Regions from separate parts of the Serratia sp. NCCP-200 genome, predicted to be linked through region 1. Evidence: predicted binding sites of a transcription regulator. Region 1 holds the regulator's gene; the other holds the start of a gene.
What was found. Region 1 encodes CRP, which controls carbon source genes, mostly activating them, when cyclic AMP is high. Its sites were predicted from a motif close to ATGTGANNNNNNTCACAT; they were not measured.
Positions count from the first base shown of each region.

Region 2: mlc (sugar metabolism global transcriptional regulator Mlc) is a predicted target of CRP. The motif match lies at 11,486-11,503, and genes of this name have one in related genera.

Region 1 is NZ_BAAKUJ010000007.1:171,051-186,104, forward strand. Features, by position in the region: gene AC6HVW_RS21010 (aminodeoxychorismate synthase component II) at 159-734, shown strand; gene argD (bifunctional acetylornithine/succinyldiaminopimelate transaminase) at 829-2,046, shown strand; gene AC6HVW_RS21020 (YccS/YhfK family putative transporter) at 2,078-4,153, opposite strand; gene crp (cAMP-activated global transcriptional regulator CRP) at 4,210-4,842, opposite strand; gene AC6HVW_RS21030 (OsmC family protein) at 5,224-5,631, shown strand; gene AC6HVW_RS21035 (LysR substrate-binding domain-containing protein) at 5,634-6,542, opposite strand; gene AC6HVW_RS21040 (MFS transporter) at 6,735-7,925, shown strand; gene AC6HVW_RS21045 (amidohydrolase) at 7,931-9,109, shown strand; gene AC6HVW_RS21050 (phosphoribulokinase) at 9,146-10,015, opposite strand; gene AC6HVW_RS21055 (YheU family protein) at 10,167-10,400, opposite strand; gene AC6HVW_RS21060 (hydrolase) at 10,397-11,377, opposite strand; gene AC6HVW_RS21065 (LysE family translocator) at 11,495-12,097, shown strand; gene AC6HVW_RS21070 (PhzF family phenazine biosynthesis protein) at 12,107-12,889, shown strand; gene AC6HVW_RS21075 (LacI family DNA-binding transcriptional regulator) at 12,881-13,861, opposite strand; gene AC6HVW_RS21080 (GNAT family N-acetyltransferase) at 14,096-15,013, shown strand.
Region 2 is NZ_BAAKUJ010000003.1:438,945-453,998, reverse strand. Features, by position in the region: gene AC6HVW_RS12295 (DUF1283 family protein) at 1-309, shown strand, start outside; gene AC6HVW_RS12290 (DUF1161 domain-containing protein) at 387-686, shown strand; gene AC6HVW_RS12285 (MDR family MFS transporter) at 729-2,222, opposite strand; gene AC6HVW_RS12280 (cytochrome-c peroxidase) at 2,591-3,961, shown strand; gene clcB (voltage-gated ClC-type chloride channel ClcB) at 4,069-5,349, shown strand; gene bioD (dethiobiotin synthase) at 5,337-6,017, opposite strand; gene AC6HVW_RS12265 (cyclophilin-like fold protein) at 6,249-6,695, opposite strand; gene AC6HVW_RS12260 (alpha/beta hydrolase) at 6,747-7,775, opposite strand; gene AC6HVW_RS12255 (MFS transporter) at 7,787-8,983, opposite strand; gene AC6HVW_RS12250 (LysR family transcriptional regulator) at 9,211-10,134, shown strand; gene mlc (sugar metabolism global transcriptional regulator Mlc) at 10,177-11,394, opposite strand; gene AC6HVW_RS12240 (LysR family transcriptional regulator) at 11,538-12,440, opposite strand; gene AC6HVW_RS12235 (MFS transporter) at 12,555-13,841, shown strand; gene tus (DNA replication terminus site-binding protein) at 13,991-14,926, shown strand; gene AC6HVW_RS12225 (VOC family protein) at 15,016-15,054, opposite strand, start outside.

The DNA of each region.
Region 1 (15,054 bases):
GGCTGATTCAACGTTTTCAAATCAGCAAAACTGGCTGTCTTTATGGATTACTGTTCGAACGTGGCTATAGGTGTAACGGTGAAGGTTAGATAAACTCGGCTATCTAGCTATTTGATACGGGCGACCGTAACGATCCTTCACACTAAGTTCATTTAAACATGCTGCTGCTGATCGATAACTACGACTCTTTTACCTACAACCTCTATCAGTACTTCTGCGAACTGGGTGCAGAAGTGCTGGTGAAGCGTAACGATGAACTGCAACTGGCCGATATTGAGCGGCTGGCACCGCAACATCTGGTGATATCCCCTGGCCCCTGTACGCCGAACGAGGCGGGCATCTCGCTGGCTGCCATTCGCCATTTTGCCGGCAAGTTGCCGATCCTTGGGGTCTGCCTAGGTCATCAGGCGTTGGGCCAGGCGTTTGGCGCCGACGTGGTTCGCGCTCGGGAGGTGATGCACGGCAAAACCTCTGCCATCCGCCATCATAATCTCGGCGTGTTCAAGGGATTGAATAATCCACTGACCGTCACCCGCTACCATTCACTGATCCTGGATGCTGCGACGTTGCCGGAGTGCTTTGAGGTGACCGCCTGGAGCGAACGTGACGGCGAACGGGATGAGATCATGGGGATCCGCCACCGGACGCTGGCGCTGGAGGGTGTGCAGTTCCACCCGGAGAGCATTCTCAGCGAACAGGGGCATCAACTGCTGGGTAATTTCCTTGGAAGTTAGCCGTTAGTGGTTTTTTAAGCTTGCCCTTGGTTGGTTTTTTATGCATATTTTGTGATTATATTTTCACTTGATAGTTAGCCGCCTGGAGCCAGTAATGACCGAAAAAACCGCAGTTACCCGCAGCACCTTTGATCAGGTTATCCTGCCTGTTTATGCACCCGCCCAGTTTGTGCCGGTGAAGGGCAAGGGGAGCCGCGTATGGGATCAGCAGGGGAAAGAGTATATCGACTTCTCTGGTGGCATCGCGGTGACTGCGTTGGGGCACTGCCATCCGGCACTGGTTGAGGCTCTAAAGCAGCAGGGCGAAACCCTGTGGCATACCAGCAACGTGTTCACCAATGAGCCCGCACTGCGCCTGGCCAGTAAATTGATCGCTGCCACCTTCGCCGACCGGGTGTTTTTCGCCAACTCAGGTGCGGAGGCTAACGAAGCGGCGTTCAAGCTCGCTCGTCATTACGCCATCACCCGTCATAGCCCGTATAAAACCAAGATTATCGCGTTTAATAACGCTTTCCATGGCCGTACGCTGTTCACCGTTTCCGTGGGCGGGCAGCCAAAATATTCCGACGGCTTTGGGCCGAAACCGGCCGATATCGTGCATGTACCTTTCAACGATCTGGCCGCGGTGAAAGCGGTGATGGACGATCACACCTGTGCGGTAGTGATGGAGCCTATTCAGGGTGAAGGGGGAATTACCGCAGCCGATCCTGTCTTCCTCAAGGGCGTACGTGAACTTTGCGACCAACATCAGGCGCTGCTGGTGTTTGATGAAGTGCAAAGCGGTATGGGCCGTAGCGGCAAGCTGTTTACCTATATGCATTACGGCATTACGCCAGACATCCTCACCACCGCTAAAGCGCTGGGCGGCGGTTTCCCGGTGAGCGCGATGCTGACCACCCAAGAGATCGCCTCGGTGATGCAGGTTGGCAACCACGGCACCACCTACGGCGGCAACCCACTGGCCTGTGCAGTGGCAGAGGCAGCGTTGGACGTGATCAATACGCCAGAGGTGCTAAGCGGGATTGAGCAGCGTCGTGGGCTGTTTGTTCAGGCTTTGCAGGAGATCGGTAAGAAATACGATGTGTTCAGCGATATTCGTGGCATGGGGCTGTTGATTGGCGCGGAACTGAAGGCGGGCTATCACGGTAAAGCGCGTGATTTCCTCACTGCCGCTGCTGCACGTGGTTTGATGATCCTCAATGCCGGGCCAAATGTGATCCGTTTTGCCCCTTCGTTGGTGGTTGAGCTGAAAGATATCGACGAAGGCATGGCGCTGTTCGAATTGGCCGTACAGGATGTGATTAACGGCTGATCAAGTCTGCGGGGCTGCGGTCCCGCTAACCTCAGCTTTCCCGCAGTTTGCGCTTCAGCCAGATCCCATGATGTGGGCGCTGGCGCCATGCCAATGACGAAATGGTATGCATCACGGTCAGGTGAGAAAGGATCCGCCGCAGATGGCGTTCCATCTCGGTAACCGGCATGTCCGGGTGCAGATCTGGCGGCTGCATGATGCTGTTGCTGGTACTCGGGCCGTCATATTCCAACCGCTGCTGACAACTCTGCAAGGCGATCTCACAGGTTTGCAGATACTCCTGCGCCAGCTTTGGCGTCAGCATATAGTGCTCGCGCGCCAGAATGGTCATCGCATTCAGGTGTTCAACAATAAACTGGTTATGGGTGATCCACAGCCGCATATCAGCCAGATAATTCGATTCGAACCCCGGTTCCTGCATCGCCTGATTGAGCGAGGTAAACAGGGCGTTATGTGCCTGATTGACCTGCATGCGCGTGTAGGCCAGTTCGCTGGGGTCGGGTTCCTGTTCTTCCAGCAAGAGTCGCAGTGCCGTCTGATCGTGCTCCAGAGCCTGATGGGCGTTTTTCCGCAGCAGGCCACTCTGCCACTGCGGCCATAGCCAGATCGTGCCGCCAAACACCAGTACGCAGCCGATAAGGGTATCGATCAGGCGGGGGACCAGGAAATGGGTACCGTTCAGCGCCAGGAGCTGCAAGGTGTAGACGGCGGTCACGGTGAAGCCCATCACCGCCAGCCCATAGTTTTTTCGCAGGATCAGATAGGCCGCCAGGGTGATGGCCAACATGATACTCAGCGTCACGCTTTCGGGCATCTGTAGTTGCAACAGCCCAGCGGCAATCACCAGCCCGGCCAACGTGCCGAGGGCACGGTGCTGGATCCTCACCCGCGTGGCGTTATAGCCGTTTTGGCTGACCAGCATGATGGTCAGCAAGATCCAATAGGGTTTTGGCAGGTTGAACAGCATGCCCAGGCTGCTGCCGGCCGCCAGAATGACCCCCAGCCTGGCGGCGTTGCGCAGGGCGTTGGATTTAAACGACAGATAGCTCACCACCGCAGGCCAGAAAGGCAGGCGTGACTGATTGGCCATCAGATTGCGGCGGTACAGTGGGTGCTGAGTGCGTAGCAGGCGCGCGATGCGGCTGAAGTGGTAATAGCAGAACTGGCCAACCGGGTTATCGGCGTGCTGTGAGGCCACTTTTTCCAGCGCTGCCAGCTCATTCTTCATGCTGAAACGCGCAGAGTGCCGATGATAGAGAATATCGTCGGCCATCACCCGCAGGCGCGTGGCGATCACTTGGGCGTTGCGGCGGATAATCGCTTCGGCCTGGCTTTGCTCCACCAGCTTTTGCACTTCTTCCGGCAGATGCAGGCTGACGGTGATGTGCTCTTGCAAATCGAGCGCCACCTGAAACGTACGCCGCAGGCGCTTTTGCTCTAGGTTATTGGCATGGGGCAGGAAATTAAGCTGTTGGTATAGCAGACTGATCAGGTCCATCACTTTCTGCTGGCGTTGCAACAGCGGCGGCAGGGCAGTTTCAGGATCGGTGTGCTGCGTCAGTAATGAGTATTTGGCTTCAAAATAGTCGGCCAACTGCATATACAGCTGGCTTAGGGATTCGCGCATCGGCTGCTCTTTCCACAGCTTGAACCAGGCCCAGGTAAACAGCCCGTACCAGGCGGTGCCGACGATATACAGCAAAGGGGCATGCCAGATTGGCACGGTGCCTACCATGCTGAGGGAAAAGATGGCGGCGACCAATGCGGCTGGTAGCAGGCGTGCGTGCAGCGGGCTGATCTCACCGCTGACGCCGAGCAACAGCGCCATTGCCAGCATCAGCAAGGGTAACGGCAGATCCCACAGCAGGGCTTGTTGCAGCAGAAGGCTGCTGAGTGCGAACAGGGAGCCGCCTACGACCAGGCGTTTGAAAAAGCGTTTGTGTGGCGTATCCAGCCCGGCAATGTTGCAGCAGGCGGGCACCAACGAGAACAGCATGCCGAGTTGCAGGTTGCCAATCAGTAAACCAAACGCCACCGGCAGGCACAACACCAGCGTTTGCCGCAGTGCGTAGTTGACTTCCGGGTGGTAGATCAGGCGGCGCCACATGGTTGGCTATTCAGCAGGTAAAGAAACGGCGCATTGCTGCACCGTTTCTCTGGGGATTAACGCGTACCGTACACGACAATGGTTTTGCCGTGCGCGGAGATCAGGTTTTGATCTTCGAGCATTTTCAAAATACGACCGACGGTTTCACGTGAGCAACCGACGATTTGGCCAATTTCCTGGCGGGTGATTTTGATCTGCATGCCGTCTGGGTGAGTCATGGCATCAGGCTGTTTTGCCAGGTTCAGCAAGGTCTGTGCAATGCGGCCGGTTACGTCAAGGAAGGCGAGGTTACCCACTTTCTCTGAGGTGACTTGCAGGCGGTTAGCCATCTGTGCGGACAGGCGCATCAGGATATCCGGGTTAACCTGGATCAGTTGGCGGAATTTCTTGTAGGAAATTTCAGCCACTTCACAGGCGGTTTTGGCCCGTACCCAGGCGCTACGCTCCTGGCCTTCTTCAAATAATCCTAGCTCGCCGATGAAATCCCCCTGGTTAAGGTAGGACAGGATCATCTCTTTGCCTTCTTCATCTTTAATCAGCACCGCGACGGAGCCTTTGACGATGTAGTAAAGCGTTTCGGCCTTTTCACCTTGGTGAATAAGCGTACTCTTCGATGGATATTTGTGGATATGGCAATGAGACAGGAACCATTCGAGAGTCGGGTCTGTTTGCGGTTTGCCGAGAACCATTCGCTGTTATCCTCTGTTGTTATCGCTGCCTTGTATCACAGGGGTCAGAGTTCCCTGTAAAACGTGCTTATAGCCCGGTGTTTTAATTGTGGCTATCAACAGGTTTTGAGGCGTGTTATAGAAATACGCTTGTGCTCTAGCATATTAACTTGCAGGGAGAGCTGCAAGCTACATTCTGTTAACAAACCAATATAGGGGCCTTTCCTTGGACATATCCCTGAAATCGGTGACCTGGAAAGAGTTATTGCGGCTCTGTTTGTAGCACAGAGTGAGGCGGGTGTCTTGTGTTGTCTCGCTTCAGCATGATTAGCGTCAGGTTACGTTGCCAGAATGTATGCGAAAGCGTACCCTGTTTTTAAGAAATTAACCGGAGTGTGTAACATGCAGGCAAGAGTTAAGTGGGTAGAAGGGCTGACATTCCTGGGTGAGTCTGCGTCTGGTCACCAGGTTTTGATGGATGGCAATGCTGGCGATAAAGCGCCAAGCCCGATGGAAATGGTGTTGATGTCCGTCGGCGGCTGTAGCGCCATCGATGTGGTGTCGATCCTGCAAAAAGGGCGTAACGATGTGCGTGACTGTGAGGTAAAACTGACCTCCGAGCGTCGTGAAGAAGCACCGCGTCTGTTTACCCATATCAACCTGCATTTTATCGTCACCGGCAAAGGGCTGACCGATAAGATTGTCGAGCGCGCGGTGGATCTTTCCGCCGAGAAATACTGCTCCGTCTCCTTGATGCTGGGTAAAGCCGCCAGCATTAGCCACAGCTTCGAAATCCGCGAAGTGGCCTGATCCTACCAAGGGTAGCGCAGGCAGTGGGCACGCAATAAATCAAGAAATCGCCGTGCCGTCACGGTTAGCGGCGATTTCTGTGAATACAGCACGCAATATTGCGCTTGTGGCAACGTGTCGATAGGCAATGCCACCAGCCGACGCTGCAAATAGAACGGTGCACTCATCGCCCGCGCCACGATAGTCAGATAATCCGCCTCCAGCACCATATTCAAGCCACAGGTCACAGAGTCCGAACGAATGGGCGAACGGCTCAATTGCTGATAGAAGGTGCCTAATACCGCACGCAACTGCTGGTAATAACCCATATCGGTTTCCGGTAATAACCACTTGGCCTCACGCAGTTCGTCCAACGAGGTGGCCTGCGCCAGTGGGTGCCCCTGGCGTGCGATAATGCAAAAAGAGGCGTTGAACAGCGGTTCACGCACCAGATCCTCCAGCGGAAGTTCCGGGCTGACGGTACCCACGGCAAAATCCAGGCGGCCTTCGCGCAATGCTGGCAGTAGCGTAGAAAGCTGCGCTTCGCGGATTAGGAGATTGGCCTGTGGAAACGGCTGTTTGAAGGCTTCGACCAGCTCCGGTAATACCGTCAGGGCGAGTAGCGAAGAGCAGCCAATGGCGACGTTACCTTGCGAATGCTGATTCAACTGCTGGATCTCGTCGGCGGCGCGCTGCAATTCCTCCAGGATCAACTGCATTCGCAGGGCGAAGGCGCGGCCGGTTTCGGTCAGCGTCATTCCCTGACTGCTGCGATTGATCAACTGGGTTTCCAGGATCTGTTCCAGTTCACGGATGGTGCGGCTCACCGCCGGTTGAGATTGCTCAAGCGCGCGTGCCGCCCCACGAATACTGCCGCTGCGGATCACCTGCTGGAAGACTTTCAACTGTTGTAACTTCGGTAAATAGCGCATTCCCCACCCTATCAATAAAAAGCATCACCCCTTACAAAATTGTATCTTATGCCGCTCGGCAAAAGGCGATAATTTCAGCACGCTGTTGTAAGTGACTGTTATTAAAACTATAAAGTGACCTGGATCACATTATTAAACTACGCCCGTCACGCTGGTGGGCAGCCTGGGTGATAACTTAAAGGAATATCGGCGATGAAAAATCGTTCGCTAATGATTTTTTTGCTGTTTGTGGGCTATGTCGTGGTGTACATCGATAAAACCGTGATGGGTTTTGCGCTGTTACCTATCGAACGCGAGTTCAATCTACAGCCGGAACAGCTGGGCTACATTACCGGGATGTTTTTCCTGGCGTATTCCCTGTTCCAGATACCGGCGGGCTGGCTCAATGACCGCTTTGGCTTTAAGAAAGTGCTGTGCAGTTCGTTACTGCTGCTGGGGGGATTTGCCCTGTGCTTCGGCATTCTGGGGTTCGGCCTGGGCCTGCTGGTGACGTTCCGCTTCCTGTCGGGTATTGGCCACTCCGGCTACCCGTGTTCCTGCGCCAAGGCAGTGGTGGCGAATTTCCCACTGGAACAGCGCACCTTCGCGCAGTCCATTCTGCTGTCTTCCGCCGGGTTGGCGATGACCGTCGGGCCGCTGGTCGCGGTCTATTGCCTGGATCACATCGGCTGGCGTGGGTCGTTCTCTGCGCTTGGCCTGTTGGCATTCGTGATTGCCGCCTGCATCTTGTGGCTGGTGCCCAATCCGCCACAGGTGGCGCCCGCCAAAGCTGGGGCAGCGGCAGCCAACTATAAGGCTCTACTGAAAAACCCAATCGTGCTGCTGCTGTTTGTGGCGATTTTCTGTATCAACATCCCGTCGTACGGCCTGATGGCCTGGCTGCCGAAATTCCTGGTACAGCAGCGCGGAATGCCGCTTGACGTCTCCAGCATGGTGGTGGCCGCCGGCGGTCTGGGGATCTGGATCTCCTCACTCGGCACCGGCTGGCTGGTCGGGCGCTACCTGCAAGGGCATGAGCCGTGGGTGATCTTCTTCAGTTCCCTGCTCAGCGCCTTGTGCATCTGGCTGGTGTTTACCAGCGAATCGGCTCTGACGGCCAGCCTGTTCTTGTTCCTGGGTTATATCTTCCTGATGGCCTCGTTCGTCACGGTGTTTACCTTGCCTATGAAGCGCTTGCCTACGGAAGTGATGGGGGCAGCGATGGGGCTGATTAACACCGGCGGCACCTTGGGTGGCTTTGTGGCCCCTATTGCCATGGGGTATCTGATCACCATCAGCCACAACTACATGACGACGTTTATCTTTTTGGCACTGGCTATGGTGGTTTCCGGGCTGGTGATCCTGCCATTGGCGGGCAAAGCACGCCAACCGGCACTGAATTAAGGAGTCTGAACATGAATATTGAACAACTGATTGACGGCGTGGAACAACAGGTATTGCAGTGGCGGCGTCATATGCATGCGAATCCTGAGTTGTCTTTTCAAGAGGCGCAGACGGCAGATTACATAGCCGGACAACTGGCTAGCCTTGGTCCGTTGAAGATCACCCGTCCTACGCCGAATAGCGTGGTTGCCGAATTGCAGGGCGCAGCGCCGGGGCCATGCTATGCATTGCGCGCCGATATTGATGCCTTGCCGATCCAGGAGGAAAGCGACGAGCCTTTCTGCTCGACCCGGCCAGGGGTGATGCATGCCTGCGGCCATGATGCTCACAGCGCGATGTTGCTGGGCGCGGCCAGCGTGCTGTGCCAGTTGCAGGCGCAGCTGCAAGGCTCGGTGCGTTTTATCTTCCAGCATGCCGAAGAAGTGCCACCGGGCGGAGCCCAACAACTGGTAGATCTGGGGGTTCTGGATGGCGTGAAGATGATCTTCGGCCTGCATGTCATGCCCAACTTCCCGACCGGTGAGGTGGGGATGAAGCAGGGTGTGTTCAGTGGCTCCAGCGATAACTTCGACATTGTGTTGCAGGGTAAGGGTGGGCATGGCTCGATGCCGCATCTGTGTATCGATCCGGTGCCGATTGGTGCGGAGATCGTTAGCGCTTTGCAGCAGATCGTGGCACGTAAGCTTGATCCGTTAAATGCCCCGGTGTTGACGGTGGCAACCTTCCAGGCAGGTGACAGCTATAACGTCATTCCAGACAGCGCCCGGTTGGCAGGAACGCTACGCACTCATAATCAGGAAGTCCGTGATCGGGTGCCGCTGTTGGTTGAGCAAACCGTCGCTGGGATCAGCCAGGCGCACGGTGCCAGCTATAAGGTTGACTGGACGCGTGGCTATACCATCGGCAATAACCACCCTGATGCCTGCGCCATTGCGCGCGAGGTGGTGGCCGAAGCCGTGGGGCCACAGGCGTTGCGGGAATTGACTACCGCGATGTTTGGCAGCGAAGATTTCTCCTCCTATCAGGAGAAAGTGCCGGGGTGCTTCCTGTTTATCGGCAGCGGTAACGAGGCGATCGGTGCCACCTATGGCGTGCATAATCCCCGTTTTAAGTTGGATGAGGCGGCGATGCAGATCGGCGTGAAACTGCACGTCGGTTTTATCCGCCACCTGTTGATGCGCTAACGACGGCGGGCGCGGAGATTAGCCGCGCCCGATAACTTATTCGATCTTCTTGCCTTCCATCAGCCGCTGCACCAGCGGTGCCATAATCAATTCCATTGCCAGCCCCATCTTGCCACCCGGTACCACCAGCGTATTGATATGCGAGATAAACGATCCTTGCAGCATCGCCAGTAGGTAAGGGAAATCGATCTGATCCAGACCGCGGAAGTGGATCACCACCAAGCTTTCGTCGAGTGAGGGGATTGCCTTGGCGGCAAACGGGTTGGAGGTATCTACCGTCGGGACGCGTTGGAAGTTGATATGGGTGCGCGAGAACTGTGGCGTGATATAGCTGATGTAATCCTCCATAGAACGGACTACCGAGTCCATCACCGCCTCACGAGAATGGCCACGCTCGCCGGTATCGCGGATCAGCTTCTGGATCCACTCCAGGTTGACGATCGGCACCACGCCGACCAGCAGATCGACATGTTTGGCTACGTCGATCTGATCGGCCACTACGCCGCCGTGCAGCCCTTCGTAGAACAGGACATCCGTGGGGGCGGGCAGTGGCTCCCAAGGCGTGAACGTGCCAGGAACCTGGTTGTAAGGCACCGCCTCGTCGTAGGTATGCAGATATTTACGTGAGCGGCCGGTGCCGTTCTTGCCGTATTCGATAAAGCTTTGCTCAAGCAGGCCAAAGTCGTTGGCTTCCGGGCCGAAGTAGCTGATATGGCGCCCCATATCGCGGGCTTTACGAATTGCCGCATCCATTTCCGGCCGGGTGTAACGGTGGAAGCTGTCGCCTTCCAGCTGGGCGGCGCGCAGGTTTAGCTGCTGAAAAATCTTGCGGAACGCCAGGCTGGTGGTGGTGGTGCCGGCTCCGCTGGAACCGGTCACCGCGATAACGGGATGTTTGGCAGACATGGTCGAGGGTCACTCCGTATTAAATGCGCAGGCTCAGAATGAGATTTTTAGTATGGCTGATACCCTTTCGCCCAAGGCGAAATTGTGCGCGTTGGTTTGCAATACTGCATTGTTACCTGATTTTTTCCCTCAGTCATAGCGCGCAATAAGACTAAATTTCCTCCTGCCCGGCGCGGATCTGCCCGCGAGGCATGATGTTGACGGTTTCATGTAGCTCTGACCACACCAGCACCACTTCGCCGCTTTTCAACTGGCGGCGCACGTCGTCGACCTTCTGTTCCAGCGAACGTTCGTGCTCGCCGTAGTCGGTTCCTTCGCGTAATACAAAGGATTCGATCAGGCTGTTGAGAGTCTCTTGTTCAATTTCTTGCCAGGGAATAATCACTTGGTGGGTTCCAAAAAAGGAGAAAGCCAGGCCGGGATACGTTGCTCCAGCCACATTTGCGGTTTTTTCAAGGTGCCACCGACAAAGCCGACGTGGCCACCGCACTCCGTCAGCTGATATTCGATATTAGGCGGCAGGCTGGCGAGGTCGGGGATCACCGCATCGGTCATAAACGGATCGTCTTTAGCGTGAATGATCAGCAGCGGCGTGGTGATCTGCGGCAATAGCGGCAGGGCGCTGCAACGGCGATAGTAATCGACTGCGTCGCTGAAACCGTGAATGCGCGAAGTGATCACATCATCAAACTCACGAATGCGCCGCAGCTTGTTCAGTTGCGACAGATCCAACGGCAAGGTGCCTGGATAGTGCAGCAGCTTGCGGGTGGCATTTTGCTTGAGTTGGCCCAGCAGGTAGCGCTGATAAACGCGTGAGAATCCCTGTTCCATGCGAAGCGAGCAAGGTTCCAGCATCAGCGGGGCGGAAACGACCACTGCCGCCTGTAGCAGGCTGTCATTGCCCTGTTGGGCCAGATAATAGGCCAGCATATTGCCGCCAAGGGAAATCCCGACCGCCGCCGTTGGCACTTCGCCAAAGCTGTCACGCAGCCAGCGCAGGAAGAAGCGGGCATCTTCCGTTTCACCGGAGTGGTAGATGCGTTGCTTGCGGTTAGGCACGCCGCTGCAACCACGGAAATGCATCACTACGCCTAACCAACCTTGCTCGCGCCAGGCATTGAGCAGCCCATGTGCGTAAGGGCTGTAAAAATTACCCTCTAACCCATGGAACAGCACCACGCGAGGTTTCTCGCGCGCCAGTTGCGGATCTTCACTCCAGGCCAGATCGACGAAATCGCCGTCCGGCAACTCCAGCCGTTGCCAATGGGGTTGCAGCTGTATGCGGCGGCGCACCAGCCGTGGCAGCAGGGTTTGCAGGTGTGGATTACTGGCCCCGGTCAGGGGGCGAAAGGATTCATACATAATGAATAAAATTCTTGTTGGCGGCTATTGTGTGATCCGAACCGCACTGTTAGCTTCAAACACATGTATTAGCAATCATACTGCAAAAAAGTCATTTGGGTGAGGAGCGCCCGCTTCATGGAACTGAGTTTATTTCTTTCGATGCTAGGCTTCCTGTGGGTGGCCGCGATCACCCCTGGCCCCAACAATATGTTGCTCACCACCTCAGGGGCCAATTTCGGCTTTATGCGTTCATTATGGCTGATGATCGGCATCATGCTGGGTATGCAAAGTATCTTGGTGCTGGTGGCATTTGGCGTTGGTGGGTTGATCCTGATTTATCCTTCCTTGCACTTGATCTTGAAAATCCTCGGCAGCCTTTATCTGTTGTGGCTGGCGTGGAAAGTGGCGACGGCGGCCTATGAAAAGCTGGAAACCGACGCGCCGCCACCAAAGCCGGTGCGTCTGTACCAAGGCTGGCTGTTGCAATTCCTTAACCCCAAGGCCTGGCTGATGGCGCTTGGGGCAGTGGCGAGCTTTAGCCTGGCGGGGGATAAATACAACCACTCGATTCTGGCCATCGCCTTCGGTATCTTTGCCGTCAACATCGTTGCCGGGATCATCTGGTTGGGTTTTGGTACGGTGATTGGCCGCCTGCTGCGCAGCAAGAAAGCCTGGATAATCTTTAACGTGTCGATGGGGCTGTTAACCGCCGCCTGTGTATTACTGATTTGGCATTAAGGAACTGTAATGGCCGAAAACTATTTCCATGTTGATGCCTTTATTGGCGAAGGGCTGCGGGGCAACCCGGCCGGTGTCTGCCTGCTGCAACAACCGCTGGAAACGGCGCAGATGCAGGCTATCGCCAATGAACTATTCCTGCCGGAAACCAGCTTTGTCTGGCAGGACGGCGACATGTATGCGATCCGCTGGTTCACGCCAACGCGGGAAGTGGATCTGTGCGGGCATGCTACTTTGGCCACGGCGCACGTGCTGTTAAACGTGGTCAACCCGGGGTTGAGCGATATCCGTTTCCGTTCCGCAAGCGGTGAGCTGTATGTCAAACGCGATGCGGCCGACGGTGAACGGCTGATCCTGGATTTCCCTTCTCGCCCACCACAGAAAATTGCTGAACCGCCACAGTTGGCCGCTTTACTCGGTGTGCAACCGCAGGAAGTGTGGCGAGCCCAGTCGCTGATGGCGGTATTGGCCGATGAGGCGCAGGTCAGGGCGGTGCAGCCTGCGATCGCCGAGCTGATCGACCACGTGGGTTGCGGCGTGATCGTCACGGCTCCGGGTGATGAGGTGGATTTTGTCTCGCGCTATTTCTCAATGGATCGCAGCGAAGATCCGGTCACCGGCTCCGCCCATTGCATACTGATGCCTTACTGGACGGCGCGCCTTGGCCGCCACGTATTGCATGCCAAGCAACTCTCATCACGCGGCGGCGAGTTGTTCTGCGAGCAGCAAGGAGAACGTACGTTGCTGGGTGGCTACGCGCGCATCTTCTTGCGTGGTTCTCTTTCAGGTTGAACTCCGTTCCAGCAGTTGCCAATCCAGCACGTCGTGGCAAGGGGGCAACTGCTGGCCCTGAATTTTCTCCAGCAGCAACTGCACGCTACGCACGCCGAACTGATGCATGGGCTGTACGATGGTGGTTAGCGGCGGAGTGGTGATACTGCCAAACGGCACACCGTCAAATCCCATCACCGCGATATCTTCTGGAATACGCAAGCCCTGCTGGTGCAAGGCACTCATCGCGCCTCCGGCAATCACATCCGAAATGGCAAATACCGCATCTGGCCGTGGCCCGTCTGCCAGCAAATCACTCATCGCCTTGGCTCCTGCGGAGTAATCCAGCCCTTCGACGTATTCCACCCGGCAATAGTCCAGCCCCAGCTCGGCCAACGCCTGCCGGTAGCCCTGTTCTCGCTGCTGTGAATACAGATAACGCATATCGCCGTTGAGCAACGCGATCCGCTGGCGGCCTTTGGCTGCCAGGTGCTGCACACCGGCCATGGCGGCCTGGTGATTATCGATGGTGACGGAGGAGGCGCGGAATTGGGTATCCCCTTCGCCGCATTGCACCCAGGGGAAATCACCGATCATGGCGGTCAGCCCCGGCAAACAGCTGATGGCATCCATGGTGATCACGCCGTCGACTACCTTGCCACTTAGCAGGCTGAGGTAAGCGGATTCACGGGTGGGGTTGGATTCCGAGTTACACAGCAGAATATGGTAACCGTGGCGTTCGGCTTCTTCTTCGATACCGCGTACCACCAGGGAGCAAAAGGGGTTGGTGATATTGGACACCAGCACCAGCAGCATCCCGCTGCGGGCAGTGCGCAACTGGCGTGCCAGCAGGTTGGGTTGATAGTCACATGCGCGGATCGCCGCCAGGACCTTATCGCGAGTGGCTGGTTTGACGATCTGTTGGCCGTTCAACACCCGTGAGACGGTGGCCGCTGAGACGCCAGCGATTTTCGCCACCTTTGCTATCGACATGGTTTGCTTTTCCTTCTGCCCGTTTGCCTCGCACAGTATGCGGCAAAAAGTACGATCACTACGAAGAGTTTGTGACAGCGATTACAAATTCATCTTCTCCCTACTTTTAATCATATCAATCCGGTTGCCGAAAAAAAGAAATCGATTACATTTTATTTATCGCAAAATGAAATCGATTACATTTAAGATTTAGAGCGAAATTACCCCGAATGGCGACGCAATAGGAGGTGGCAGATGGAGATACAGCTTCAGCTAGCGCAAGCAGAGGATCGCAGCGAGATTGCCGCTCTAATCCATTGCTCGACCAATGCCTGGTATCAGCGCCACGGATTGGGCGACATCTTCTCGGCCGGGCCGGAAAGTTGCGGCCTGTTTGTTGATGTTTACCAGCAGTTGGATGAGGGCCACCACTGGATTGCGCGCGATCAACAAGGGGCAATCTGTGGCTCCTGCTTTTTCCACCCGCGTGAAACTCATTTGGGGTTGGGCATCATGAATGTTCATCCCGATTATTTTGGCCGCAGGATTGCCAGCCGTTTGTTGGCCAAGGCCGATGAACTGGCGGGTGGCTTACCGGTTCGTTTGCTGTCCAGCGCGCTAAACCTGGATTCCTATTCGCTCTACCAGCGCGGGGGATTTACCCCGTATGCCCTCTATCAGGATATGGCGATCCCGGTGCCGAGCCAGGGATTTGCTTACCCACGCCTGACTCGCGGCCAGGTACGGGCAGCCCGGCTTGACGACCTGCCCGCCATCCTGGAGTTGGAGCGCGAAATACTGGGCATCGAACGCCAGCGCGATATCGATTATTTCCTCAATGACACCAGTGGACTGTGGCGGGTTGCCGTCTGGGAGTTGGACGATCGCATCGGCGGTTATCTGGCCTCGGTGGCGCATCCGGCCTCCCGTATGTTGGGGCCAGGGTGCTGCCATAGCGAAGAGATCGCCCTGGAGTTACTTGGCTGGATGCTTGATCGCCATCATCGCGGTACGACACCGGTGGTATTGGTACCCGCAGAGCGCTCCGCACTTAGCCAGGTTTTGCTGCGCTGGGGAGGACGAATTTGTGAGTTACATATCGCGCAGGTGAAAGGCCAGGCGCAACAATCCGGCGGCGTGGTGATGCCGTCCTTTTTGCCGGAAAGCGGTTAGCACCGGCGTCGTTGCTGTATTAACCAACCAACACCGATGGG
Region 2 (15,054 bases), on a different contig from region 1:
CTGGCCGGTGCCTGGCAAACCCCTGCCTTGGCAGCCACTTGCACCCAAGGCAGCACCTGCGTCACGGTTGATGGCAGCGGCGGCGCAGCCATGAGCAATGAGCAGGCTCGCCAAAGCAAAGAGCAGTGGAACGAAACCAAATCGCTGCGCAGCAAGGTGAACACCCGTGTCGAGAAAGAGTTTGACAAGGTTGACCGTGCCATTGATGACGAAGATCGTTGTGATAACAGCTACAACGTCAATGCTTATTGGGAGCCTTCTACCCGTAAGTGTCTGGATCGCACCACTGGCCGCCCAGTCACTCAGTAATGGCCAATGAGGGTAAACTATTCAACCAGATGCTGCTATCCTGACAAAGAACATTCGTCTCAAATAAGGATCCAATGATGAAAAAAGCGCTTGTAGTAGGTGTACTGCTGTTAGCCACCGCGCCGCTGGCCGCTTTTGCCTCATGTGAGAGCATAAAGGCGGATATTGCCCAGAAGATTGTCAATAACGGCGTACCGGAATCCGGCTTCAAGCTGGAGATCGTGCCTAACGATCAGGCGAACCTTGCCGGTGGACAGGTGGTCGGCCATTGTGGCCAAGACACGCAGAAAATCGTCTATACCCGCCTGATTAACGGCGACGACAGCGGCGACGCGGCGCAAACTGGCACCAGCCAGGATACCCAAGCCCCGCAGTAACCGCCTTCAGGGCGCGGTTTGTTACTGCGCCCCTCCTCTTTATTACGCCTGTTTAACCTCTTCACCTTCGCCCTGCGGCCGATGACGCGCCGGGATCAGCATAGCCGCGCCCAAGGCAAACAGCGATATCAACGCCGAGACCAGGAATACCCAATGCATTGAGGCGGCGACATGCCCAATGAGATCCGCCAGCGCCTCTGGCCGCATGGTGTTGCGAACCTCTGGCTCCATCAACTGCTGCACCGGATCAACCGTGTGTGGTAGGCGCAAATGCAGGTTGATATTCAACGTGGCCCCCAGAATGGCGGTGCCGATGGCCGATCCGACCATCCTGGTGAATACCGTGCAGGCAGTTGCGATACCGCGAATACTGTAATGTGCCGCATTCTGTACCGAGACCAGAAAGGTGGTATTGCACAACCCCATGCCGACCCCGATGATAAACGCCGCAACCCGCCCCCACAGTAACCCACCCGAAGGCTGTAACAGCAGCAGGATAAAGCCACCGGCCGCCAACAGCAGCGCACCAAGCAGAGCTGTAGTGCGATAAGAAGTCAGCAGCATCAAACGCCCGCTCAGCATACTGGCCAGCGGCCAGCCAATCGACATCAAGGCCAACGTGGTTCCGGCTTCCAGCGGGGTTCCGCCCTTCACACCCTGGATAAAGGTTGGCAAGAAGGCGCTGATGCCCATCATGGCAGCACCGATCACCACGCCGCCAATATTGCCAGCCACAATCACGCGGTTTTGCCACAGGGCCAATGGGAACAACGGTTCAGGAGCACGGCGCTCCTGACGAATTAACAGGTTGAGCGCCACTAACGCCAACGCCAGCAACGGTATGACCCACCATCCCAGCATTTCCGCCTGCAAGAGTGAAAGCAGCAATGCAGCGACAAAGATCGTCAGCCAGGCCGTTCCCGCCAGATCCAGCGCATGTTTGCGCCCCTGTTTAAGGTCTGGCAGGTAGCGCCCCAGGAAATACATCGCCAGCAGGCCAATGGGCAGGTTGACCCAAAATACCAAAGCCCAAGACGAGTGTTGCACGATAAATGCACCCAGTAACGGGCCAAGAATAGCCGAAACACCCCAGACGCTAGAGAGATACCCCATCACTTTTGGCCGTTCGGTGGCGCTGTAAATATCACCGATCACGGTGGTGGCGATCGGCATGATCGCCCCGGCGCCCAGTCCTTGCAGCAGGCGGAAGGCAATCAGCCAATACATATTCGATGAGAAACCGCACAGGACCGACCCCAACAGGAACAGCGTGGCGCCAAAGAAAAAGATCGGTTTCCGGCCGTATAAATCTGCCAGACGCCCGTAGATCGGGATGGTAATGGCCTGTGCCAGCAAATAGACCGAAAACACCCAGCCCAGCAACGAAAAACCACCCAGATCGCCAATAATCGTCGGCATCGCGGTGGCGACGATGGTCGCTTCGATGGCAGACATGAACATCGCCAGCATGCAGGCAATCAGAATCAACGGCCGATGGGCTATCTGGGCGGTGCTCGCAGAAGTGTTAGTGGTCATCAGTTTAAAATGTGTCCCTATGTCTTTTATTTTCCCCGGATTATAACAGCCAAGGCATATTCTGTAGTTTGTCTGGGGATGTTGTGCACCAAATTCCCGCAACAACGCACCAATCGAACAAATTGTGACGGTGTCACCTATAAATCGTCACCTAATTGAATAATAAGGTATTTCTTAGAAATGGCCTGTGAGCCTCGCCACGCCTGCCTCATCGTTAAAACCTATCCGAACGATAGCGTACACCAATGATAGTGATTGATTTTAATCAAGTTGCCAACCGCTCCTGGCCGTGACAATCCGATTGCCCAATTTATTACCTCTTTATATGTAGGGTTATCTGGCAGTCAACTCATTGGAGCGAGAACATGATTAAAAAAATTATTCTGGGATGTGCCGTTACCGCCGTCGTCGGCTACTTGGGGACCGTCGGCTATGTCTACCATTACGATCAACAGCGTAACCCCGTCGTTGCCAGCAATCAAATCGATACCCTGTTAACTCGCAATGGCTGCGACTATTGCCACTCTAACTCGGCCAAGCTTCCCTTCTATGCCGAGTTGCCGATCGCCAAACAAATTATGGCGCAGGATATCCTCAATGGAAATCAGCATTTCAACCTCGATGCTACCCGCACTGCTCTGCAACAAAAAACCGCGGTACCTGAAGTCGATCTGGCCAAGCTGGAAGCCGTGCTGCAAAACCAGGAGATGCCACCGCCAATGTACAAAATGGTCCACTGGGCGGGAAACGTCAGCGACGGCGATCGTAATGAACTACTGAGATGGGTCCGTCAGCAGCGCGAACAGTTCTACACTTTGCCAGATACGCCAGCCGAACTGCGCGGTGCCGCTTTACAGCCGGTGCCAGCCTCGCTACCTACCGATCCGCAGAAAGTGGCGCTGGGCTTTCGGCTGTTCCACGATCCGCGCCTGTCGAAAGATGACAGCATCTCATGTGCCCACTGCCATAAGCTGGGCGAAGGTGGCGTGGATGGCCGCGTCTCATCATTGGGGGTTGGCGATCAGGTTGGGCCAATCAACGCCCCGACGGTGTTTAATGCGGCCTTCAATATGGCGCAGTTCTGGGATGGCCGAGCAGCAGATTTACAGGCCCAGGCCGGTGGCCCGCCGATGAACCCGATCGAGATGGCCTCTGAGTCCTGGGATGAAATCATCGCTAAACTGGATCAGGACGCCTTGCTGAAGGCCGATTTCCGGCGCGTCTATGCTAACGGCTTCACCGGCGATAACATTACCGACGCCATTGCCGAGTTCGAAAAGACGCTGATCACGCCAGATAGCCCGTTTGACCGTTACCTGAAAGGCGATAGCGACGCCCTGACGGCGCAGCAAAAACACGGGTATCAACTGTTCCAGCAAAACAAATGTGGTACCTGCCATACCGGGGTCAACCTTGGGGGCCAATCCTATGAGGTCATGGGGCTGAAAGCGGATTACTTTGCCGCTCGCGGCAACCCCACTGAGGCCGACCTTGGGCGTTACAACGTCACTAAAAATGATAGCGATCGCCACCGCTTCAAAACCCCAACGTTACGAAACATCGCCCAAACCGCCCCTTACTTCCACGACGGCAGCGTGACTTCGCTGCACCAGGCGGTCAAGGATATGCTGACCTATCAGGTCGGCGTTACCCTACCAGAAAGCGATATCAAGGATCTGGTCGCGCTGCTGGAAGGCATGAGCGGTAAATATCAGCCTGCCACGCCTCCGGGCGGTTGATACTGTAGCCACAACGCCAGGTTTCTGATAAAGATTCTCTGGTTTTCAGGTGGGTAGACAAGCACAATGCCCACCTGAACCTCTTATTCTTCATCATCTGCCGACACATGAATCAATTGGTCCCTCTGCACCACTATCGCGCCCTGCTGCGCCATCTGTTTATTGCCATCCTGCTCGGCATTTGTGCTGCGCTGGCCGTATGGTTATTTCACCGCGCCATGTACGGGCTTGAATGGTTGTTGCTGGATCACGAGGAAGGCAGTTTGGTGGCCGCTGCCGCTGCACTGCCCGGATGGCGCAGAGCGTTGACGCCAGCATTGGGTGGATTAGCCGCTGGCTTTTTGTTGTGGATCTACCAGCGTTACCAACATCAAAAACCCATCGCGCCAACGGATTATATGGAAGCGATTGAAGCCGGTGACGGACGGCTAGCCGTTAATGCCAGCCTGATAAAATGCCTGGCCTCACTGTTGGTGGTTTCCAGCGGCAGCACCATTGGCCGCGAGGGGGCGATGATCCTGCTGGGGGCGTTGGTGGGGTCGGTATTTGCCCAGCGCTTTACCCCGGCGAAAGAATGGAAATTGTGGGTGGCTTGCGCTGCCGCAGCCGGGATGGCTAGCGCCTATCATGCCCCGTTGGCGGGTAGCCTGTTTATCGCGGAAATCCTGTTTGGCTCGCTGATGCTGGCCTCGCTTGGCCCAGTAGTGATCGCCGCCGTGAGCGCGCTGCTGATGACCAATCTGCTGAATGGTGGCCAGGCTCCGCTCTACCTCGTGGAGCCGCTTGCTGCTCCCTGGCCGGTGCAGTATCTGTTAATGGCCTTGGTGGGCATACTGGCAGGAGTTTGTGGCCCGCTGTTTCTGTGGGCGATGGCGGCCAGCGGCCGGGCATTTCGCTCGCTCAACCTCATACCGCCATTACAGCTGGCGCTTGGCGGGCTGATCGTCGGATTACTTTCCCTGTTGTATCCCGAAGTCTGGGGAAATGGCTATAGCGTGGTGCAGTCTCTACTCTCGGCACCACCAGGGATGCTGCTGGTCAGTGCGATCCTGATTTGCAAACTGTTAGCCCTGTTGGCCAGTAGTGGCTCAGGTGCACCTGGGGGCGTGTTCACGCCGACATTATTCGTGGGGGCCGCATTGGGCTCGGTAGTGGGCCAGATGTTTGGCCTATGGCCAGAGTTGGGTACTGCAGTGCCCATTCTGCTGGCACTGACCGGTATGGCGACATTGCTGGCTGCCACCACTCATGCGCCCATTATGGCAGCATTAATGGTGTTTGAGATGACCGGGGAATATACCCTGCTGCCAGGCATTCTGTTGGCTTGCGTTATCGCCACTACCATTGCTCGCGGGCTACGCCCACAGTCGGTTTATCACAACGCGTAACGGTCAACCAGCTGCGAAACGTCCAGATATTGTGCCAGCTCACGTTGTTCTGCGCGCGGCAGATACGGGATCTCACCCAGCAATGGAGCCGGAATACGCTGCTGCATCGCATCGATAGTTTCTGCATAGTGAGCTAAACCAGGGTTGATACGATTAGCCACCCAGCCCAGCAATGGTAAGCCATCGTTAATAATTGCCTGTGCAGTTAATAGCGCATGACTGACACAGCCCAGTTTGATCCCGACCACCAGGATAACCGGCAGTTGTTCCTGTACCACCCACTCGGCATAAGGACGGAGATCGTTCATCAATACCCGCCAGCCGCCGCTGCCCTCCACCACTACCGTATCGGCCTTGGCGGCGAGATGGTGCAAACCACGGCTCATCAGTCCGTAATCAATATCCTGAGTTGCATGGGCATGAAACACCTCATCCAGACAGGTGATCGGATTGATTTCATCATAGGACAGCGGCAGTGAGGAAGAGGCCTGTAAAACTAAAGCGTCTCTATTGCGGATGCCTTCACCGGTTTCATGGCAGCGCGCCGCAATGGGCTTATAACCCGCCACTGAGCGACCTTGCGCGGCGAAAGCCTGCAATAAACCGCGGGAAACCACTGTCTTACCTACGTCGGTATCCGTGCCTGTAACAAATAAACGCTTTAACATGAATAGATTGCCTTGAAATGCCTCGTTAACCTAAAAAACCGCCGTAAATCACGACGAGAGTCGTCCTACGGGAAAAGTCTAGGGGATGCAACTCAACGGGGGCTTGAGGTAGCTCAATCTTTTGGCGGTAAATAATAAGAAACTCTGATAAGGGGTATCAAGGTCAAAGGAACGAAAACGTACCCAGGTTTTTGTGGCGCCGAGTGCCTCGTATCGGCATGATCCAGGGAGCTAACGGTCGTTGAACCTAACCCCTATTTTCTTTTTGTCCACACTGGTGGAGAGGTTTTCTGGGTGAATAACTTTCCCGATGGGGGTATAGCGGTAGGATGATTCAAATGACTCATAGAACAACACCAACGTTTGCGTACCGTACAACATGAGATCGCCTGCCTGAATAGTCCCAGGCCGTACAGGGCTTGAAGGCAACTTATGGGGAAGTTCGGCAAATATCTCATTACCATTCAACTCTTCCATACCAAGTTGCAATGGTAAAGAATTAACAAATGCTTTAGCCGCTGGATTGTCGTGAAGTTTGACCTCAAATTGTTGGTCATCAATATTCATTTTAACCATCATCGGGCTCTCCTTAAGGGGCGGGTTAATGATCATCTCGGCATGGCCTGCCAAAGTACAAGCCAGCAGCAGACCCGGTATTAATGTGTTCTGATATTTCATGCGATAAACCCAAAAAAATTAGCCACACCCGTCAGGATGCGGCTTTTGACATTATTTGAGATTAGCTTTAAAGAACGACGTCAGCTTGGCAAATGGGATCATGTCGCTACGGTCATAAAGATCGACATGGCCTGCCCCCGGCACGATGTACAACTCTTTCGGCTGTCCGGCACGTTTGTAAGCATCTTCACTAAATTCTTTCGAATGCGCCCGATCGCCGGTGATGAACAGCATCGCGCGTGGCGAGATCGTTTCAATATCGTTGAACGGATAGAAGTTCATGAACTTCCCAATGCTGCTCAACATAGGTTTTGTTGTCAGCTCTTCTTTCTCACCCTGTGGTGTATAACTTCCTCGATGTGTGCGATAGAAATCGAAGAATTCTCGTTGAATTGCTGGCGTTGAATCATCAAGCTGGTTAACGGTACCTGGGATATAAGCAATGTCTCCGCCATTAAACTCAACAGCTCGTTGTTCTATTGCAGATTTAATGAATGCTTTACGCTGTTCAGGCGTAACGGAATGATGAAGACCATGGCGGAAAGCCGCACCCATGTCATACATACTAACCGTGGCCACGGCCTTCATTCTCGGGTCAATTTTGGCAGCACTGATAACGAAACTCCCGCTACCGCAAATACCCAGCACGCCAATTTTCTCCGGATTAACGTTAGGTTGAGTATTCAGATAATCGACCGCGGCACTGAAATCATCCGCATAAATTTCCGGAGAAATAAGATGGCCGGGTTTTCCTTCACTTTCTCCCCAGAAGGAAAGATCAATTGCCAACGTCACAAACCCTTGTTCTGCCAGTTTCTGGGCATACAGATTTGAGCTTTGTTCTTTTACCGCCCCCATCGGATGGCCAATGACAATCGCCGGGTTTTGCGCATTCTGATCCATCCCTTTCGGTATAAACAGATTGCCAACCACATTCATCCGATACTGGTTTTTAAAGGTCACCTTTTGCTGGGTGACCTTATCGCTTTGGTAAAAATTATCGGCTCCGTTAGACATATCGGCGCCAACTGCCGCAAATGAACTGATTAACAGCCCTAACAGCATGGTAAATTTTCTCATCAGAGAACTCCTCATTGGGTTTGGTGGATATCTTTACGTGACGTCAATAACGCCAGGGCGGCCGCTATCACTAACAAAATGCCGCTGATGGTGAAGGTGCTTTGATAACCGCTGTGGTCAAATGCTAACCCGCCGATTGTGGAGCCTAATGCGATGGACAGTTGCACTATGGCAACCATCAGGCCACCGCCAGCCTCCGCATCTTCCGGCAGTGTTCTAGCGATCCACGTCCACCAACCGGTGGGTGCAGCAGTGGCGATTAAGCCCCATAAACCAAGCAGTGTTGCAACGATCCAGATACTGTGACCAAAAGCGATCAGTGCTCCGGCAATAGCGGCCATTAGCAAAGGGATGGCAATGAGTGTGGGGTAAAAACCTGATGCCAAAAATGCGCTAATCACCAGGGTTCCGATAAAGCCAGCAACTCCTATTGCCATTAAAATAAGCGACAACGTAGTGATATCTACCTGCGTTACCCTCTCAAGGAACGGACGTAGATAAGTAAACAAAGCAAATTGGCCCATAAAGAACAATCCGCAGGCCGCAAGCCCCATTGCCACAAACGGGTTAGCCAAAAGACGAAAAACAGTACCGTTACGCTTATCGCTTTTATCAGCCTTCATTGCAGGCAGGCTGAACCACTGCCAGATAAAAACAATCACTCCAACCGGAACAAGGCAAAAGAATGCGCCTCGCCAACCGATAATCGAGCCCAGATAACTGCCAAGTGGTGCGGCGATAACGGTTGCCAAGGCGTTACCCCCGTTAAAGATGGCCAGCGCACTTGGAACCTGGTGTTGCGGAACCAGGCGAAGAGCAGTAGCGGCTGATAAGGACCAGAACCCACCAATAGCAATACCAATCAGGGCACGGCCAACCATGTAAATCAGGTAACTGGGTGCTAACGCGAGAATGGATCCGGAGAACGCCATCAACGCAGTCATGCTCAACAGTAATGTCTTGCGATCGAGACCTCCGGCCAGTGTAGAAATGGAGAGACTCGTCAGTACCGCAAATACGCCCGAAATAGCGATCCCCTGCCCAACCAACCCTTCACTGACGCCTAGATCTCCCGATATGGGTGTCAGCAGGCTGACAGGCATAAACTCCGAAGCAATGAGCGCAAAGACACACAACGTCATGGCAAATACTCCGCTCCAGTATGCGCGTTCTTTATGAGGTGATAGATCGTTCGACAAGATGGGCATAAATTGCTGACTCCGAATAACCCCCGGCAGTTTTCAGGTAAACCGCGGCCAAACGCTATTCGCAGGAATAACGCCAGGAAAGTAAAAATGGAAAGAGCAACAGCGTTTATCCGCCATCGCTTAATAATCTCTTGCTGGAAATTTTACACTCAGGGTGCATCATTACTAGCTAATGAATACTTAATAGGTTTATAACTGTAGCTTATTAATGAGACGGGCCATACCTGATGAAACGCAACCTGAACGACCTGCTCTATTTTGTCACGGTCGCACGTGAAAGCAGCTTTACCCGTGCCGCAGCACAGCTGGGTGTAACGCAGCCTGCACTCAGCCAGGCGATTTCTGCACTTGAAGATCGTATGCAAATTCGCCTGCTGACGCGTACCACCCGTAGCGTATCGCCGACTTCCGCCGGAGAGCGGTTGCTACTGGCTATTGGTAATCGCATCGATGAGATTGAAGCCGAACTGGATATGCTGACCGAGCTGCGCGATAAGCCTGCAGGTACGGTCCGTATCACCTGCGGGCCAAATGTTTTACACAGTACCCTGCTGCCAAAATTGACCCCGCTGTTGCATGAGTACCCGGATATTAATATCGAGTTCGACGCAAACCATGGTTTTCGCGATATCGTGGCAGATCGGTTTGATGCGGGCGTTCGACTGGGTGACACCATTGATAAAGACATGATAGCGGTACCCATCGGGCCCAAATTACGTATGGCCGCAGTGGCATCTCCGGGCTATTTTTCACGTTATCCTATCCCCAACACCCCCCATGAGTTGACGCAGCACAGGTGCATAAATCAACGTATGGTCAGGTCTGGGGGGTTGTATATCTGGGATTTCGATCAGGATGAGGGGGATCTTAATGTTCGCGTCAGCGGACAGCTCATTTTCAATACCTCTGAACATATTGTTGCTGCGGCGCTTGCAGGACACGGGATTGCTTTTTTGCCAGAAGAAGAGTTTGGATCACATATTAAAGAAGGTAATCTGGTGCGTGTGCTGGAGCAATGGTGCAAGCCCTTCCCCGGCTACTATCTGTATTATCCCAGTCGCAAACAGCCTTCTCCAGCATTCTCGTTGGTCCTTGAAGCACTTAGGATCGGTCGAAAGCGTAGCCCTGCCAACGAGACAGTGGAAGCGTAGTTTTTGGGTTCAATTCCCGGGTAGTTAATGCCACAGGCTAAATCAACCTTGTAGCAACTTCACCAACAAAGAACCGTTATACATGGCTTCTTTCACCAGTGCAGCTCCCGGCATGGTGCCTTGGTTGAAGAACTGGGTGGATTCAACTTGAACATGCTCGCTGTACGCAGGCAAAGATTGCTGACGAATGCAGGAAGCAATCGCCGGATGCAGAATTTCAGCGGCCCGGTTCAACGGTGAACCTACCAGGATTTTTTCCGGATTGAACAGGTTGACCATGATCGCCACAATGCGCCCGACGCTGTGCCCGACGCCAAGAATAATATCCTTGGCTAACTGATCGCCAGCCATTGCCGCATCGCATAGCGATTCCACGGTCAATGGTGCGCCATGCAGCATGGAAGACATCGAGCCTCCCAAACGTTGCTGGGCAATTTCCAGCATGTTTTCAATACTGGCGACCGTTTCCAGGCAACCATGGTTGCCGCAATAGCAGCGTTTACCGTACGGATCGACCTGTGTGTGCCCTATCTCCACAACGCTGCTGCTACCCGCGTGTAGTACGCGTCCGTTAGTGATCACCCCTGCACCAACGTTATGATCGATGACGACCTGAATGACGTTGTGGCTGCCACGGGATGCGCCATACAGCGCCTCTGCCATCGTCCAGGCGCAGATGTCATGCTGAACATAAACCGGCAGGCCCGTCAGTGCCTCTAGCGCTGGCCCCAACGCCATTTCGTTGACGTCATAAAACGGCATGCGGTGAACAATACCCGCGGCGGTATCAATCATGCCGGGCAGTGTGATTGCGATGGCGGTTAAACGTTCCAGTTTGCTTTGGTGACGGATAAAGAACTGATCGACTTCACTAACGATGCGCTGTAATAACGGTTCGGGATGTTCGGCTTTTAACGGCAGCAGTTCTTCAACCACCATCTTGCTACTGAGATCGCGCAGTGCCAGGGTAATGGTGCCACGGCTGATACGTGCAGAGAGGTAATGCCAGGCTTCGGTGTCAAGCACCAGGCCAACGGCCGGTCGGCCACGGCTGCCCACTTCCTGATATTCGGTTTCTTTAACCAGATGCGCTTCGAGCAGCTCACGCACTATCTTGGTGATACTGGCAGGTGCCAGCTGTGCCCGCTTGGATAATTCGATGCGCGAAATCGGTCCCAGCCGATCTATCAGCCGGTAAACTGCCCCTGCATTGGTTTGCTTGATCTGATCAATATGCCCAGGCTGCCCATCCGCAATCACACACCCGCTCCTGCTATTTTTCGCGCTTCTAAATAAAGATTAGGGGCTATGGTGGGGCTTTTGGAATACAGCGTCAACTATTTGATTCGTTATGTGATTAACAGCACAAATTCACCGAGCTTTCCGCCAAAAACGCCTCTTATTTACCCAGCTTTGGGTTCGAGCATCAGCGCCATTAACGCCTTGGCCGCTGCCGTTAACGGCCTGCTGCGATGATGCACCAACCAGACTTCAGTCATCGCCTCCGGCTCGGCTAAGGGGAGATAGGTCACCCCATCGATCTTCACTCTGCCAAATGACATCGGCAAAATGGAAATCCCCAACCCGGCCGCGACCAGACCGATAATAGTCATCGCTTCCCCTACTTCTTGCGTGATGTAAGGGGCGATCCCGGCATTGGCCAGTAAAGCCAGAATTTCGTCATACAGCGCGGTGCCCACTTCGCGGGAAAAGAACACGAAGGGTTCCTGGGCCAAATCGCTGAAACGCAGCGTGCCTGATGCCTTTAGGGTTAACGGGTGGCCATTCGGCACTACGGCAAGCAAGGGCTCGCGTAATAACAACTGATGCTGCAGCGCATCCGGCAAGCGGGTATTGCGCATCACGCCCAGATCAAGGTCACCGTTGAGCAGCGGTTCAAGCTGTTGCTTGGTGTTCACCTCACGCATTTTGATATGCACATCCGGTGATAACTGGCGAAAGGCTCGCAAGCTACGGGAAACCACGCTGATAAACGGAGCCGAAGAGGTAAAACCAATCGTCAGTTCACCCAGTTCACCACGCTCCAGGCGCGCCGCCTTCTCTGCTGCCCGGTTGACCTGGGCAAGCACCTGATAGGCTTCTTTCAAGAACATCTCCCCCGCCTGAGTCAGGCTGACATTACGGTTATTGCGCGCCAGCAAACGCGCACCCACCATATCCTCGAGTGCCTGGATCTGTTGGCTAAGGGGGGGTTGGGAAATACGTAGCCGCTCCGCCGCCCGGCCAAAATGCAGTTCTTCAGCGACGGCCACAAAGTAACGCAAATGTCTGAGCTCGATATTCATACTTTAAACGTCTTAATTAGGATGATTAATATATTAGACAAAAAACTGGCCGCTCCCTATGATTTTGTGACTCAAGACGTATTTTTTATCTCCCGAACCCGGTAAGGAACCGCTGTGACAACCGCTTCGCGTTCTGCGGCCAGTACGCCAAAAACGCTGCCTGCCCCTGACAGTGCCCCAACAACCAAACGCACCACGCTGAATAAACTCCCCTACATCGAACGCGGTACACCGCAGTTTATGCGCGTGACCTTGGCGCTGTTCTCTGCCGGGCTGGCTACCTTTGCGTTGCTGTACTGTGTGCAACCGATCTTGCCGGTGCTTTCGCAAGATTTTGGCATCTCCCCAGCGGAGAGCAGCCTCTCTCTTTCCTTCTCCACTGGGATGTTGGCCATCGGCCTGATGTTTACCGGCCCGCTGTCAGATGCTATCGGCCGCAAGTCGGTGATGGTGGTAGCCCTACTGTTGGCGGCGATTTGTACTCTGATCTGTGCCTTTATGACCAGTTGGCACGATATCTTGCTGATGCGGGCGCTGATTGGGCTTTCGCTGAGCGGGGTTGCGGCAGTCGGTATGACCTATCTGAGCGAAGAGATCCATCCGAGCTTCGTGGCCTTTTCTATGGGCCTTTATATCAGCGGCAACTCGATCGGTGGGATGAGTGGGCGCCTGGTGACTGGGGTACTCACCGATTTCTTCTCCTGGCGGATCTCACTGGCGGTGATCGGGGTGTTCGCCTTGGCGGCGGCCTGCATGTTCTGGCGCATTTTGCCCGCGTCCAAGCACTTCCGCGCCAGTTCATTGCGGCCAAGAACGTTGCTGATTAACTTTAAGCTGCATTGGCACGATAAGGGGCTGCCGCTGCTGTTTGCCGAAGGGTTCCTGCTGATGGGTAGCTTTGTGACAATGTTCAACTACATTGGCTACCGCCTGCTGAGCGATCCTTATCATCTTAGCCAGGCAATTGTGGGCCTGTTGTCGGTGGTGTATCTCACCGGTTCTTACAGTTCACCCAAAGCGGGTGCCCTGACCTCCAAATTTGGCCGCGGCCCGGTGCTGCTGGCGTCCATTATCATTATGCTGATCGGGATACTGATCACCGCCCTGACCCCTGTCACTGTGATCTTTATTGGCATGATGCTGTTCACCGCCGGTTTCTTTGCCGCCCACTCGGTTGCCAGCAGTTGGATTGGCCGCCGCGCACGCCGGGCCAAAGGCCAGGCCTCTTCGCTCTATCTGTTCTGTTATTACGTGGGTTCCAGCGTTGCCGGTACGCTGGGCGGCGTGTTCTGGCATAACTTTGGCTGGGGCGGCGTAGTCGCCTTTATCAGCGTGATGCTGTTGCTGGCCCTGCTGGTTGGCCATTACCTGAAGAAATTGCCGGAAGCCGCGCGTATCTAACCTCCAGACCCTTTCCGCTCAGGGAAGGGTCCACCTTAGCTCCCTGTTCAGCCAGGTTCACTTATTGCTAATGACGATGATGCGGCTGAAGTTGCCACCCTGGTTACATTGCCCTACAATGTATGTTGTAACTAAAATGAGAGGTGATGATGGATAAGTACAGCCTGATCGGCAGAATGAATGCGCGTTTTAGCGAGCTGGAACAGGCATTGGCGCAACTCCACCAGCAGATCCAGCCGTTGCGGTTGCTGGCAGCGAGGGTGTTCAGCCTGCCAGAAATCGAGAAAGGCAAGGAACATACCGCCATAGAACAGATCAGCGTGGAGCAACATGTGGGCCAGGCTGCCCGTGACCTTGCACTGGAACACTACCAACGGCTGTTTATCCACCACAACCGCCAGCATATCAGCAGCAAGGCGGCGGTGAGATTGCCCGGTGTCATTTGCCTTGAAACTGAAAGAGCCGAGTATCTGGCACTACAACAGCAGATCGCCCTGATCAACCGCCTGAAGGCGGAGTTAGAACAGATCATTACCGTCGAGTCTGGCCTGGCTCCTGAGCAACGTTTTGAGTTTGTGCACACCCACCTGCATGGTTTGATCACCCTTAGCGCCTATCGCTCCATTACCCTGCTCACCAACCCGGACTCGGTGCGTTTTGGCTGGGCCAACAAGCACATCATCAAGAAGGTGAAGCGCGACGATATCCTGGCGCAATTAGAGAAAAGCCAGAAAGCCGGACGCGCCGTCCCGCCCTACAACCGCGAACAGTGGGCCGAGTTGGTGGGCCGCGAAATTGACGACGTCAGCCACCTGCCGCAAAACGCCACGCTGAAAATCAAACGGCCGGTAAAGGTGCAGCCAATCGCGCGCGTATGGTATCAACCGCAGCAAAAACAGGTACAGCACCCCTGCCCGCTGCCGCTGATTGCCCTGTGCCAACCAGAGATGGGCGCACAGGTGCCGAAGATCGGTGAACTGCTCAATTACGACGTGACGGCGGTAAAACACAAATATAAGCCGGAGGCTAAGCCTCTGCGCCTGCTGGTGAAACGCCTGCATCTGTATACCGATATTGCGGGATGATTAACGGGCGTAAAATCAGCTTATCGGGGTATTTGGTTGAACGGGCACAGCATGTGTGCCCTGCATGGTGAATCGAGCAGTGAAAGCCGTTACTCGTCGTTAAGCTGGTAAACTCGCAGACGATGGCC